3 regions of the Shewanella sp. Pdp11 genome follow, and region 1 is predicted to be linked to each of the others. Evidence: predicted binding sites of a transcription regulator. Region 1 holds the regulator's gene; each other region holds the start of a gene.

Region 1 (4,292 bases):
ACGATTTCAAGGTGGCCGCTGAGCGGTCCCGTTGCTATCGGACTGCCTTTGAGGTGTGGGAATACGCCTTGTAACCCCTCGCCATTAGGCTGGTGGCAGGCTGCGCAGTGACCGAGGTAAACTTGCTCACCTTGGATCATTAGCTCCTCTTTGCTAAGGGTCTGTGACAATGCAGCTTGAGCAGCTTCTGCCGCCGCGCCTGCAGCTTGTTTTTGCTCCGCTACCCAAGCTTCAAACTCGGCTTCGGGTAGGGCTTGCACTACAATGGGCATAAAACCATGGTCTTTACCGCAAAGCTCGGCGCACTGACCACGGTAAATGCCGGGTTTGTCTATGCGAGTCCAGGCCTCATTGATAAATCCTGGGTTGGCATCTTTCTTCACCGCAAAAGCGGGAACCCACCATGAATGGATCACATCTTCTGAGGTCATCAGGAAGCGAATTTTGCGGTTTATCGGCAGCACGAGCGGCTTATCGACCTCCAAAAGGTAGTGTTCACCCTTGGTTTCGGTACCGTCGATTTGTGTTCTTGGGGTTGCGAGTATGCTGTAAAAATCAATGTCTTGATCGAAATAGCTGTAGTGCCATTTCCATTGGGAACCTGTGACTTTAACGGTGAGATCGGCATTGCTGGGATCTTCCATCGCAATTAAGGTTTTTGTCGCTGGAATCGCCATTAAGATCAAAATGATAAATGGCAGAATCGTCCAAGCGATTTCAACTTTAGTGCTTTCGTGAAAGTGCGACGCGACAGCGCCTTTGGATTTTCTGTGATTGATCATGGCGTAAATCATCACGCCAAAGACCACAAGGCCAATGGCGCAGCAGATATACAAGATGGTCATGTGCAAGTGATAAACCTTGCCACTGATCTCGGTTACGCCAGGGGTCATGTTGAACCGCATGTCCGCGGCGGCCAACGGTGGTGCGAATAACACCACGAGTAAACAATACAACAATTGCTTCACAAGACTTCTCCTCTGCCAATTGCGAATAGCAACTACAAAGAAGAGCAACACAGTAAGTCTCAACTCTATGCAAACTCTTCAGTTTCCAAAAAAGCGTTTTTGACTTCAACGTGCGTTGGCGGCTGTTACTTTTAATTAAGTATTGTTACTGCTGGTATTAGCCACGCTGGCACATACGACTGAAATAAATCTTTTCTCTATTTTTAGTGGCATTTTGAACTCGATTACGGCTCGAGTTATTTGCCACGGGCGGCGATATATCATCGCCGACTAAATCAACCATACTTGCTGTTTAAATATTGATCAAGATCACTTATTTATCTAATTGTCTGAAAAATTGCCAAAAAAAAGCCTCACATTCATAGGCGAGGCGGCTTTCAAGGTAAAAAAATAAATGAATATTTAATGTACAGCGCTAAAAAAAGATTGTTGGCCGAAGAGATTGCCTTGCTCAATGCGTACGTCGCCATGTAAGTGACTGTTTACGTCTTCAAGCACTATGCCCATGGCGCGGGCACTTTTAGCCACGATTTGCAGGCGACGATTATCGCGTGCATCCAGTGATTGGGTCCAAGTAATAACTGCACTGGACGTACCACTTGTTAAGGCTTTTTCCATCGCCCACAGGGTTTCGACTTCATCTTTAGCGTGCACCAGCAAGACTCTGTCCATACGCACGCCTGCATTGGCGAGCATTTGTTTGTAGCCAATGCTCGGTGGGTTGATGAGTACTAACCAACGACCCTGTTGGCTTAACTGGGCGAGTTGCGCACTCAAATGGATTAACTCTTGGCGGCCTTGAGTCTTAGTTGGCATGCAGGCGATAGGTGCGTGGTGCCAGTCATAGTCGGCATCACGGACTTCATCGAGCCACAAGCCCGGATGGCGGGGTGCATTGCCAAGTAGTTTGTTCATAGCCAATCTCCATTACGGATCACACCGACGGCGAGTCCTTCAATTGTTAAACTTTGATAGCCTAAATCCACTTTTATCGGGGAATAGTCTTCATTTTCGGCGTGTAGATAGACCACATTGCCTTTTTTTTCGAAACGTTTAACAGTGACATCGTCGTCGACTCTAGCGACAACCACTTGACCATTTCTAGCTTGTTGTACTTTATGAACAGCCAGCAAATCTCCTTCGAGAATGCCGATATTCTTCATGCTGTCGCCTTTAACCCGCAGTAAGAAATCGGCGGCGGGATGGAACATGCTCGGGTCGACTTGGTAGTACTGTTCAACATGTTCTTGGGCGAGGATAGGTTCACCCGCGGCCACTTGGCCGATGAGCGGTAAACCTGTTTCAGTTAAATCTTCGACTTCCGCAGGTAGGCGAATGCCCCGCGAAGTGCCCGGCATGATCTCAATGCAGCCCTTTTTCGCCAACGCTTTAAGATGCTCTTCAGCCGCATTGGCGCTCTTAAAACCTAAACGGGTCGCGATTTCTGCCCGTGTGGGTGGCATGCCAGTATCGGCAATATTTCGTTTAATTAGCTCTAAAATTTCAGCTTGGCGTGGCGTCAAAGGTCTCATGGTGTTTCCTGTTTTTCTATACAGTTACTGTTAGTATATACAGTATTATTTGCAGCGCAAGTATTAACCACTTTTTAGCTATGTTGGAGAGAATTAGCGAATATTACCCATAGTCTGGTATTCTATCGGGCTAGTAAACGTACTTAATTGCATAAGAATAATGCCTAAACACGACTCTCTTTGGTTGAAATCATTACGCTGGATCCAAAAACACTTAGTGCACACTATTGTTGTGCCTCAGGATCCCTTTGCCGATCTGAATCTGGATGCCTCCAGACCCCTTGCTTATGTGATGAAAACGGAATCGCTGAGTGACATCGCTGCCCTGAGTGAAATAACGGCAAAGTTAGGACTACCGAGCCCCTATGAGCCTTTAGTGGCGAATGGTGTGATTGCGCCTCGGGTTGTCTGCCTCCAGGGGCGTAAGCCGCTGTTTGGCGAGCGTGCCGGTAACGAGCCTTTCCTCGAATGCTTTATGCGTTTGTTAGCCGTGCATAAGGAGCGCCCTGAATTGGATATTCAACTGGTGCCCGTGAGCCTGTATTGGGGCCGCACACCAGGGAAAGAAGACGACACTATGAAGGCGGCTGTGTTTGAGCGGGAAAACCCGACTTGGCTGCGTAAGTGTCTGATGATTCTGTTCTTAGGTCGACATAACTTCGTGCAGTTTTCGAATGCGGTATCCCTGCGTTATATGGCCGACGAGCATGGCACAGACATGGGTATCGCCCATAAGTTAGCGCGGGTCGCGCGGGTGCATTTCCGTCGTCAACGCAAGGTGATGACAGGGCCTGTGCTGCCAAATCGCCAAGCACTGTTTCATTCGTTGCTCAAATCTGAATCGTTGCGTAAAGCGATTCAAGAAGAAGCCGTCAGTAAGAAGATTTCAGAGACCCAAGCGCGCGAGACAGCCATTGAGTATCTCGATGAAATCGCTGCCGATTACTCAGATAGTTTAGTTCGTATTGCCGAGCGTTTCTTAACTTGGTTATGGAACAAGCTTTACAGCGGGATCAATATCAAAGGTGCCGAGCAAGTTCGCCAGTTACACCACGATGGTCACGAGATTGTTTATGTGCCTTGCCATCGCAGTCACATGGATTACCTGCTGTTATCGTATATTTTGTACTATCAAGGTATGGTTCCGCCGCACATTGCCGCTGGTATTAACCTCAACTTCTGGCCTGCTGGACCTATGTTCCGTCGCGGTGGTGCCTTCTTTATCCGCCGTAGTTTTAATGGCAACAAGCTGTATACCGCAGTATTCCGTGAGTATTTAGATCAACTGTTTGCTAAAGGTTATTCGGTGGAATATTTCTCCGAAGGCGGCCGCTCACGTACGGGGCGTCTATTGGCGCCCAAAACTGGCATGATCGCTATGACGATGAACAGCGTGCTGCGCGGTATCGAGCGTCCAGTCACGCTAGTGCCTGTATATTTAGGCTACGACCATGTGATGGAGGTAGCGACTTACCATAAAGAATTAAGCGGTAAGAAAAAGAAAAAAGAATCTGTGTGGCAAGTGTTTGGCGCGATCCGCAAACTGGGTAATTTCGGCCAAGGTTATGTGAACTTTGGCGAGCCCATTACCCTGCAAAACTTCTTAAATGAGCGTGCGCCAAACTGGCGTAATGAGGTAGCCGATGATCCTGAGCAAAAACCGAGTTGGTTAACGCCAGCGGTAAACGTGCTAGCGAATCGAGTGATGACACGTATCAATGATGCGGCGGCAGCGAGTTCAGTGACCTTGACGAGCTTAGTGTTGCTGGCGACAGATCAAAATGCCTTAGAG
Region 2 (4,292 bases), 2.1 Mb from region 1:
AAGGCTTGATAGGAGGTTTCTTTATGGCAAATGCCGTTCAGGCTGGCTTCCCACAGGGCTGTCATATCCGGCGTAGTCGCACTCGCGGGCAAGCTGTTAATCAAGCCCTTACCCACGTCTGTCGAGACAATGGATTTGCCTAAGCGTTGTAAAAAACCGCGTTTGAATAGCAGTTCGATGATACCTGCACGGGTGGCTTCAGTACCTAAACCATCGGTTTCTTTGAGTATTTTACGGATCTCAGCGTCGGTGACATAACGGCTGATCCCCGTCATAGCACCGAGTAAAGTGGCATCGGTAAAAGCTTTTGGCGGCTGGGTATTTTTTTCAAGCAATTCACCGCGAGTACAATGTAAAACCTGCCCCAATTTCAGAGGGGGCAATTGGCCGATAAACTCGTCATTCTCCTCATCATCCTTACCTGCGCTTTCTTCCGTCGACCTGTTGCCACTCGCCTTACTGCCATTTGGCTCTTGGCGGGCAAAGAGTTGCTTCCAGCCGAGGGATTTATCCTGACGCGCCTTGGTATTAAATAAGCCGCCCTCAATTGTCACTTGCACTGTGGTTTCACTGTAACAATAGACTGGATAAAACTGGGCTAAGTATTGACGGGCAATATGAAGATATAACTGCCTCTCACGCTGACTCAAGCTGGATAAGTTAGCCGTCTTCTCGGTAGGAACAATGGCGTGGTGGGCATCCACTTTTTTATCATCCCATGCCTTGGATTTAAGCCGTGGATCGGGGGCATCGGCGCCTTGCAATAACTCAGCGGCACCGCTGCTAATCGCCTTAAGAACCGACGGCGCTAAGCTATGTTGCTCGACGGGCAAATAACGGCTGTCGGAGCGAGGATAGGTAATGAGCTTATGGCGTTCATACAGACTCTGGCAGGTATCGAGCACGTCCTTAGCACTCATGCCAAACCGTTTTGCTGCATCAATCTGCAGCGCGGATAAGCTGTAGGGCAAAGGCGGATTCTGTTTCTTGTCCTTAGCCACTAATTGGGTCACTAAAGCGGGTTTATCGTGGATGCGACTCACCACATTTTGCGCTAACCCTCTGGCTAGTACTCGCCCTTCTTCGTCCATATATGGCTGGCAAGCTTCGCTGGGTTGCCACTTAGCACTGAAGGTTTCTTGCTTTTCGGTCGCCAAATGCGCTAGCACTTCATAGAAAGGTTTAGATTGAAAATTGGCAATCTCTTCATCACGGCGCACCACTAGCCCGAGTAAAGGCGTTTGTACACGCCCAACGGACAACACGCCTTGATAACCGACCTTTTTACCTTGGATGGTATACGCACGCGTCATATTCATGCCGTAAAGCCAATCGGCACGACTACGGGCTAAGGCCGAAGTGGACAAAGGAATAAACTCGCGATTACTGCGTAGCTGAGTTAACGCCCGTTTTACGGCTTGTGGGTTTAAGTCGCTGATCAGTAAACGCTGGGTTTGATGTAGTTTGTCCCCTGTCACCCCAAGATAAGCAATCACTTCATCCACCAGTAACTGCCCTTCACGGTCGGGATCGCCCGCATTAACCAGCGTGTTGGCTTGTTTGACTAATCGTTTTAGCACTGTGAGTTGGCTGCGAGTTGCGGCCTTAGGTTTGAGTTGCCACTTGTCCGGCACTATGGGTAAGTGCTCAAATTTCCAAGACTTATATTCTGGATTGTAGGCATCAGGCTGCGCTTGTTCGAGCAAATGACCGACACACCAAGACACACAATCGCCATTGGCGGCTTCGATAAATCCATCGCCTTTTTTATGGGGTTTAGGCAATACATCGGCAATGGCCCGCCCTAGGCTAGGTTTTTCTGCGATATAGAGGATCATACAAACACCAAGCACTGGATATAATTACAGTACAATTTAGCCCAAATGCCCGTTAAGTGCAAATTTCTGTTGTGCACCGAGCTTAAATACCAAAACTCAAATGTAAATTCAATTGCGAATAGTTCTCAACAACTACTAAGATACACTGAAATTTAGAGGAGTGGCTATGAGACAATTTGCAATAAATGCGCGGCAGACGATGACAATCAGTCCAGCATTGATATTAAGATTCAATCAGTTACTGTTATTTCATAGCCTGATGTTACTCGCGATAAGTATGCTCACAAGCACTTGGCTGGGACAAATGAAAATCATCGCCATGCCTTTAGCTTGGGGATTCATGTTAATGATGCCGATTGCGGTGAGTGTATCGCTTGTGCTTAAACATCAAGTCACCCGCTATAGCTTAAGCAGTTTATTCGGGGTATGGATGCTGCTGTGGATCTGGGCATAAGCCAACTAACCTATGGCTGAAAAGATCAGTAGCCTCGCATCTCCAACAATGGATTGAGTACGCGGATGTCGAGAACAAATATCCACTGGCGTGTTCCCTCGCCCAATCGCGATACCTTTCCCTAATGACGATTAACAATTTATAAAAGATCCATAAAAAAACCAGTGACGTTATCACTGGCTTTTTATCCGCCTAACGTTTCACCTTATGGATGACAGACGTTATGCAGTTCTAAGTTGGTACCGATATCTTTGTTACGGTCGGCTTTAGCATCGTCATTACGCAATTGCGTCAAGTGATCTAAATACGCTTGATCCACATCGCTAGTGATGTAATGACCATCAAAAACAGAAGTTTCGAAACGTTTAATCGCTGGATTTTCCATTCTTACCGCTTCAATTAAATCGGGTAAGTCTTGGAAAATAATGCCATCGGCACCAATTAACTTGGCGATTTCATCGGCATCACGACCGTGGGCAATAAGCTCGTTTGACGTTGGCATGTCGATACCATACACGTTCGGGAAACGAATTTCCGGCGCGGCAGAGGCAAAATACACTTTCTTGGCCCCCGCTTCACGGGCCATTTCGATGATTTGCTCAGACGTGGTACCGCGAACGATAGAGTCGTCCACCAGCAAGACATTTTTGCCTTTGAATTCAGTGTTAATCGCATTCAACTTACGACGCACTGACTTCTTACGTTCCTGTTGACCTGGCATGATAAAAGTACGGCCAATATAACGGTTTTTCACAAAACCTTGGCGGTACGGTAAGTCCATGCAACGGGCAATCTCCAGCGCGATATCGCAAGAGGTTTCAGGAATAGGAATAACCACGTCGATATCGTGATCGTACCATTCTTTCTTAATCTTCTCGCCAAGCTTAGCGCCCATGTTGACGCGACTGGCATATACAGACACTTTGTCGATCGTCGAATCTGGACGGGCAAAATAGACGAATTCGAAGATACAAGGTGCATAGCTAGGCTCGGCTGCACATTGACGGGTATACAGCTGACCGTCAATTGACACATAAATCGCTTCACCCGGTGCGACATCACGCATCACTTCAAAGCCAACGGCATCGAGTGCCACGCTTTCAGAAGCGACCATGTATTCAGTGCCCGTTGGCGTTTCATGCTTACCTAACACCAGAGGACGAATACCAAATGGGTCACGGAACGCGACTAGGCCTTGGCCAATGATCATAGCAACTACCGCGTAGGCGCCACGAGCTTGTTGGTGTACGTTAGCGACCGCATCGAACACTTCTTCCGACGTCAGGGTCAAGCTAGTGGTTTTTTGCAGTTCGTCGGCCAACAGGTTGAGCAAGACTTCAGAATCCGAAGTGGTGTTCACGTGGCGACGTTTTTTAATGAGCCCTTCGGCTAATTCGACTGTGTTAGTTAAGTTACCGTTGTGGGCTAAAGATATCCCAAATGGCGAGTTAACATAGAAAGGCTGCGCTTCAGATGCGCTTGAACTGCCCGCAGTTGGATAACGCACATGGCCAATACCTGCATTACCTTGTAGGCGTTGCATGTGTTTGACTTCAAAAACGTCTTTGACCAGACCATTGGCTTTACGCAGTCTGAAAGCACCACGATCAATGGTCACAATACCTGCCGCATCCTGACCTCTGTGCTGCAACACTGTCAGTGCATCATAAATGGTCTGATTAACCGATGATTGGCCAACTATTCCGACGATACCACACATGGGTAAGCTTCCTCATTGTAAGATGTTCTATCACTTAGGATTATTTTATTTTCTTATAGTTTGGGTACAAAGCTGGAGGTGTTTTCCAAATAGTTAAAAAACCATTGAATGACAACGCCAAATTCGGGCACTAGCACAGAGTCCTTCCACCATTGGGTGTTCGGCGAGCCTGTGAAAGCATCCATAAAAAACAGCAAGGCGCTGACAATTAGCGCGCCTCGAATAGCACCAAAGCATAGGCCCAAGAGCCTATCAGTGCCAGATAGTCCGGTTTTGACAA
Region 3 (4,292 bases), 580 kb from region 1:
TCGAGCGTCATAGGCTCAGAGGGCGGTGTTTCAGGCAATACAATTGGCGCGTTAGGGATGAGTTTAGGTGAATCTGAGTCACCGCTGTAGTAATAATATCCTCCGACAGAAAGCAGCACGACGAGCACGATCGCAAAAAGCGCAAAGCGATTACTGCTAGAAGAAGTCTCTTGAGGTGTTATTCTATCATCTTGATTAACTTGCATTTTACATCCTTCGCTTGAGTGTCAAGGTAACGTGGTGAATACATGCAGCTAACATTAAAAGTGCAAGAGCGGACGATTGGAATGCCGCTGGTTCATTTTGCAAGTTTCCATGCGCTTGTCTATAGCGCTTAGCTGAACATAAACAATTTATTTTGAGTATCGAGGCAGATGTCACTCCTCGGCCTTTCCCCTTTACAGCCTAAGCCTGCACATAGTGCTGCTTGTGCCCCAGCCAACGTAAGATAATCGCATCGACTTTTTCGGGGGCCTGCGCCATCACGTGATTTGCCAGTTTTTGAATATGCGGGATCAAAGCTTGATCGCGCACTAAGTCGGCAATTTTCAGTTCGGCCAGTCCCGTTTGCTTAGTGCCAAGCACTTCACCCGGGCCACGAATTTCTAAATCTTTCTGCGCTATGATGAAACCGTCATTACTTTGTCTGAGTACACTCAGTCTTTGGGTGGCGGTATGGCTCAATGGCGCCTTGTAGAGTAACACACAATGGCTTGCGATGGCGCCTCGGCCGACTCGTCCGCGTAGTTGGTGTAATTGCGCTAAGCCTAAACGTTCAGGGTTTTCAATGATCATCAGGCTGGAATTAGGCACGTCTACGCCGACTTCAATCACTGTCGTTGCCACAAGAAGATGAATGATGCCCGCCTTAAAATCGGCCATGATTTGTTGTTTCTCAGCGCTCTTCAACCTGCCATGCACTAGGCCAATATTGAGCTCGGGTAGGGCGAGGCGCAGTTCTTCGGCCGTGTCTTCGGCGGCTTGGCATTCGAGCACTTCGGATTCTTCAATCAGAGTACACACCCAATAGGCCTGACGTTTATCTGTGATGACGGCGTTACGTACCCGTTCAAGCACTTCGTTGCGGCGTGAATCGGCAATCGCCACTGTGGTTACTGGAGTTCGTCCCGGCGGCAGTTCATCGATAATAGAAGTGTCGAGATCCGCATAGGCTGTCATCGCTAGCGTGCGCGGGATCGGCGTTGCCGTCATGATCAATTGATGCGGATGGAAACCTTGGCTCACGCCCTTTTCCCGCAGACCTAAGCGTTGGTGTACGCCGAATCTGTGCTGCTCATCTATGATAATTAACGCGAGTTTATTAAAGACCACATGCTGCTGGAAGATGGCATGGGTGCCAATCACCATTTGGGCGGCGCCGGATTCAATATCCGCAAGGGATTGCGCTCTTGCCTTGCCTTTAAGTTTACCCGCTAGCCAACCGACTTTAAGCCCGAGTGGCTCAAACCAAGCGGCAAAGTTAGTTGCATGCTGCTCGGCCAATAGCTCGGTCGGCGCCATCATGGCAACTTGATAACCGTTTTCAATCGCTTGCAGCGCAGCCATCGCCGCGACTAAGGTTTTACCCGAGCCCACATCCCCTTGCACTAAGCGCATCATAGGGTGCGGCTTTTCTAAATCTTTGCCTATATCGGCCACCACTCTTTGCTGGGCGCCTGTGGGCTTAAAGGGCAAAGCGGCGAGGAAGGGATTGAGCAACTGCCCCGTGGCCTGCATGGTCACCGCTGCATCTAAATTACTGCGCTGCCTTAGGCGTAACATGCTGAGATTATGGGCGAGTAACTCTTCCTGCACCAGTCGCTGCTGGGCTGGGTGTTGGCCTAGCTCTAAATCGAACTGAGAGATCCCCGCAGGAGGTCGATGTAGCGTCTGCAGCGCTTGTTTAAGGCTGATGTTATTCGGTTGCAACTGCGGTGGTAGCAGCTCAGTTAAACCGCCATCTTCCAGTAATGCCAAAGCTTGCTCGGTCAGCTTTAGCCAACTCGCCTGTTTTAAGCCCTCAGTTGTGGGATAAATCGGCGTTAGGGTATCGCTCAGGTGAACATCTTCACCGGGATAGACGACTTTATATTCTGGATGCACTATCTCGGCTTGGTGACCACCACGGCGCACTTCACCGTAGGCGCGGATCATTAAACCATTTTGCATGGCATTACGCTGGGCGACAGAAAAGTTAAAGAAGCGCAGGCTCAAGCTGCCCGTATCATCGCGCACATTGCAGACCAGCATGCGCTTGCGGCCTTGGATGATTTGCGTCGATTGGATTTCAGCTTCTATGGTGCCGTAACTGCCGGGCATGAGGGCGGCAATCGGATAGATTTGGGTTCTGTCTTCGTAGCGCAGGGGTAAGTGAAACAGCAGATCTTGTACTGTTGTGATGCCGAGCTTTGCGAGTTTCTCCGCGACCTTTTTGGCGACGCCTTTGAGGTCGGTGATCGGAACAAGATCCAATTGCTGCAAGTCGTTAGCACTCAATCACTGTGAATTTATACATATATTAACAGAGAATAAGCGTAAGGCAATCTCAAGCAGAATGAGGGACTTATTTGCTAGCCTAACTAACGTCAGTTTGCGGCCCTTAGGTTTCGACTAAGGCCGCAGAAATTGTCGATATAATCGAAAGAGTGGTTAACCGTTAATCTGATTACAGCCAACCCTTTTGTTTGGCGATCCGCGCTGCATCGATTCGGTTGCTGGCATTGAGTTTGGCTATGGCTTCGGAGAGATAGTTGCGCACTGTGCCTTCGGCGATAAAGAGGGTTTCGGCGATGTCGGCGGTGGATTTACCTTCGCTAGCGAGGCGAAGGGCGCGGCGTTCTTTATCGTTGAGTGGGTCGACGTCACCAATTGCCATCATGGCCAGTTCAGGATCAATTATCCGTTTACCCGCCATCACTTGTTGAATCGCGTTGACTAAGGTTTCCGAGGGGGCATCTTTAAGCAGAAACCCGCCGACACCGGCTTCGATGGCGCGTTTGATATAGCCAGCGCGGCCGAAGGTAGTAATGACCACAACTTTAGTTTGGCTGTGTTGCTCCTTTACCCAAGCGGCCAGCTCAAGGCCTGTGCGCCCGGGCATTTCGATATCGGTTAGCAAGAGATCAAAACTTTGTTGTTTGAGTAGGTTAAGGGCTTCGTCGCCGTCACTCGCTTGGGTGATATTAAAGCCTCCCGCAAGCGTGAGGAGTGCTGCGAGTGCGCCACGCACCATGGCTTGATCTTCCGCCAATAAAATCTTCATTAATCTGTTGCTCCCTGCAAAGGTAAACTGACGGTAAATGCATATCCTTGTTCGAGATTATAGCTCAAGCTGCCACCTAAAATGTCGAGACGTTCGCGTATGCCAGTGAGGCCATTGCCTTCGGCGATAGGTTTACTTGTGCCATTATCTTTGACTTCAAGGATTAGTCGATCTGGCTGTTGAATAAAGTCGATAATACATTGACTTGCGCCGCTATGGCGTAAAATATTATTCACCAGTTCAGTGACAATTAACCCTAGCTGGCTCTCCATTCTGGCGGGTAATTTGGGGATACTGCCTGTTAGCTCGACACTGATCCCTTTTTCCCTCAATAGTTTACACAGTTGTGTCACGCTATCCGCGAGTCCTTTATGTTTGTAATCCGATACAGTATGGCGAATTTGGCTGAGGCTCTCGCGGGCGATTTGACCGAGTTCATTAAGCTGGGTAGTGGCCAGTTGGTATTCTTGTTTTTCCAGCAGTTTTTCGGTCAGTTCCGCCTTAAGCGCAATCGAAGATAAGCTGTGGCCCATAATGTCGTGTAGATCGCGCGCGATACGCTCACGCTCAAGCATAGTGGCCAAGGTGGTAATTTCTTGGGCACTTTGCTGTTCTTTTAATTTATGCCGATAACGTCTGCGTTCGGCAACACCAAACATACCCACGCCGAGCACTAACCCCGAGCCGTAAAGCGGAAAGTAGTAACTGTTAAAGTGGTAAATCTCATTGAGGGCAAATAGTAGGCCGATGATGGCAGCAAGCGCCAATAGACAGGTCCGTAGAGGGTAAAAAAAACCAATGAAAAAAGCCGCAAAAGTGAAGAGTGAGATAGATCCTGGGTTGATTGGGGTGATCGCTATTGCTATCGCCACCATAATCAGAATGGGCCGATAGGCGCTACGGTTATTGCACTTATAGGTCCAAAAATAGCTGGCAATAAAAGGGATTAACACAGCAAAACTGAGGGCGATTTTCCAGCTTGGATAGGGATTTATGGCTAGAGGGATAAGATAAAACACTAAGTTTATCA

What was found. The regulator LexA, encoded in region 1, represses DNA repair genes until DNA is damaged. The targets are predictions, from matches to a motif close to TACTGTATNNNNATACAGTA.
Region 2: AYJ58_RS16275 (DNA topoisomerase III) is a predicted target of LexA. The motif match lies at 1,851-1,870, and genes of this name have one in related genera.
Region 3: recG (ATP-dependent DNA helicase RecG) is a predicted target of LexA. The motif match lies at 2,498-2,517, and genes of this name have one in related genera.

Annotation. Positions count from the first base shown of each region.
Region 1 covers NZ_CP015194.1:790,556-794,847, forward strand. Annotated here, with positions in the region: gene coxB (cytochrome c oxidase subunit II) at 1-968, opposite strand, end outside; gene AYJ58_RS03635 (cell division inhibitor SulA) at 1,371-1,883, opposite strand; gene lexA (transcriptional repressor LexA) at 1,880-2,500, opposite strand; gene plsB (glycerol-3-phosphate 1-O-acyltransferase PlsB) at 2,661-4,292, shown strand, end outside.
Region 2 covers NZ_CP015194.1:3,685,864-3,690,155, forward strand. Annotated here, with positions in the region: gene AYJ58_RS16275 (DNA topoisomerase III) at 1-1,838, opposite strand, end outside; gene AYJ58_RS16280 (hypothetical protein) at 2,005-2,292, shown strand; gene purF (amidophosphoribosyltransferase) at 2,498-4,012, opposite strand; gene AYJ58_RS16290 (CvpA family protein) at 4,066-4,292, opposite strand, start outside.
Region 3 covers NZ_CP015194.1:208,819-213,110, reverse strand. Annotated here, with positions in the region: gene AYJ58_RS00985 (DUF3014 domain-containing protein) at 1-206, opposite strand, end outside; gene recG (ATP-dependent DNA helicase RecG) at 406-2,481, opposite strand; gene AYJ58_RS00975 (response regulator transcription factor) at 2,666-3,262, opposite strand; gene AYJ58_RS00970 (sensor histidine kinase) at 3,262-4,292, opposite strand, start outside.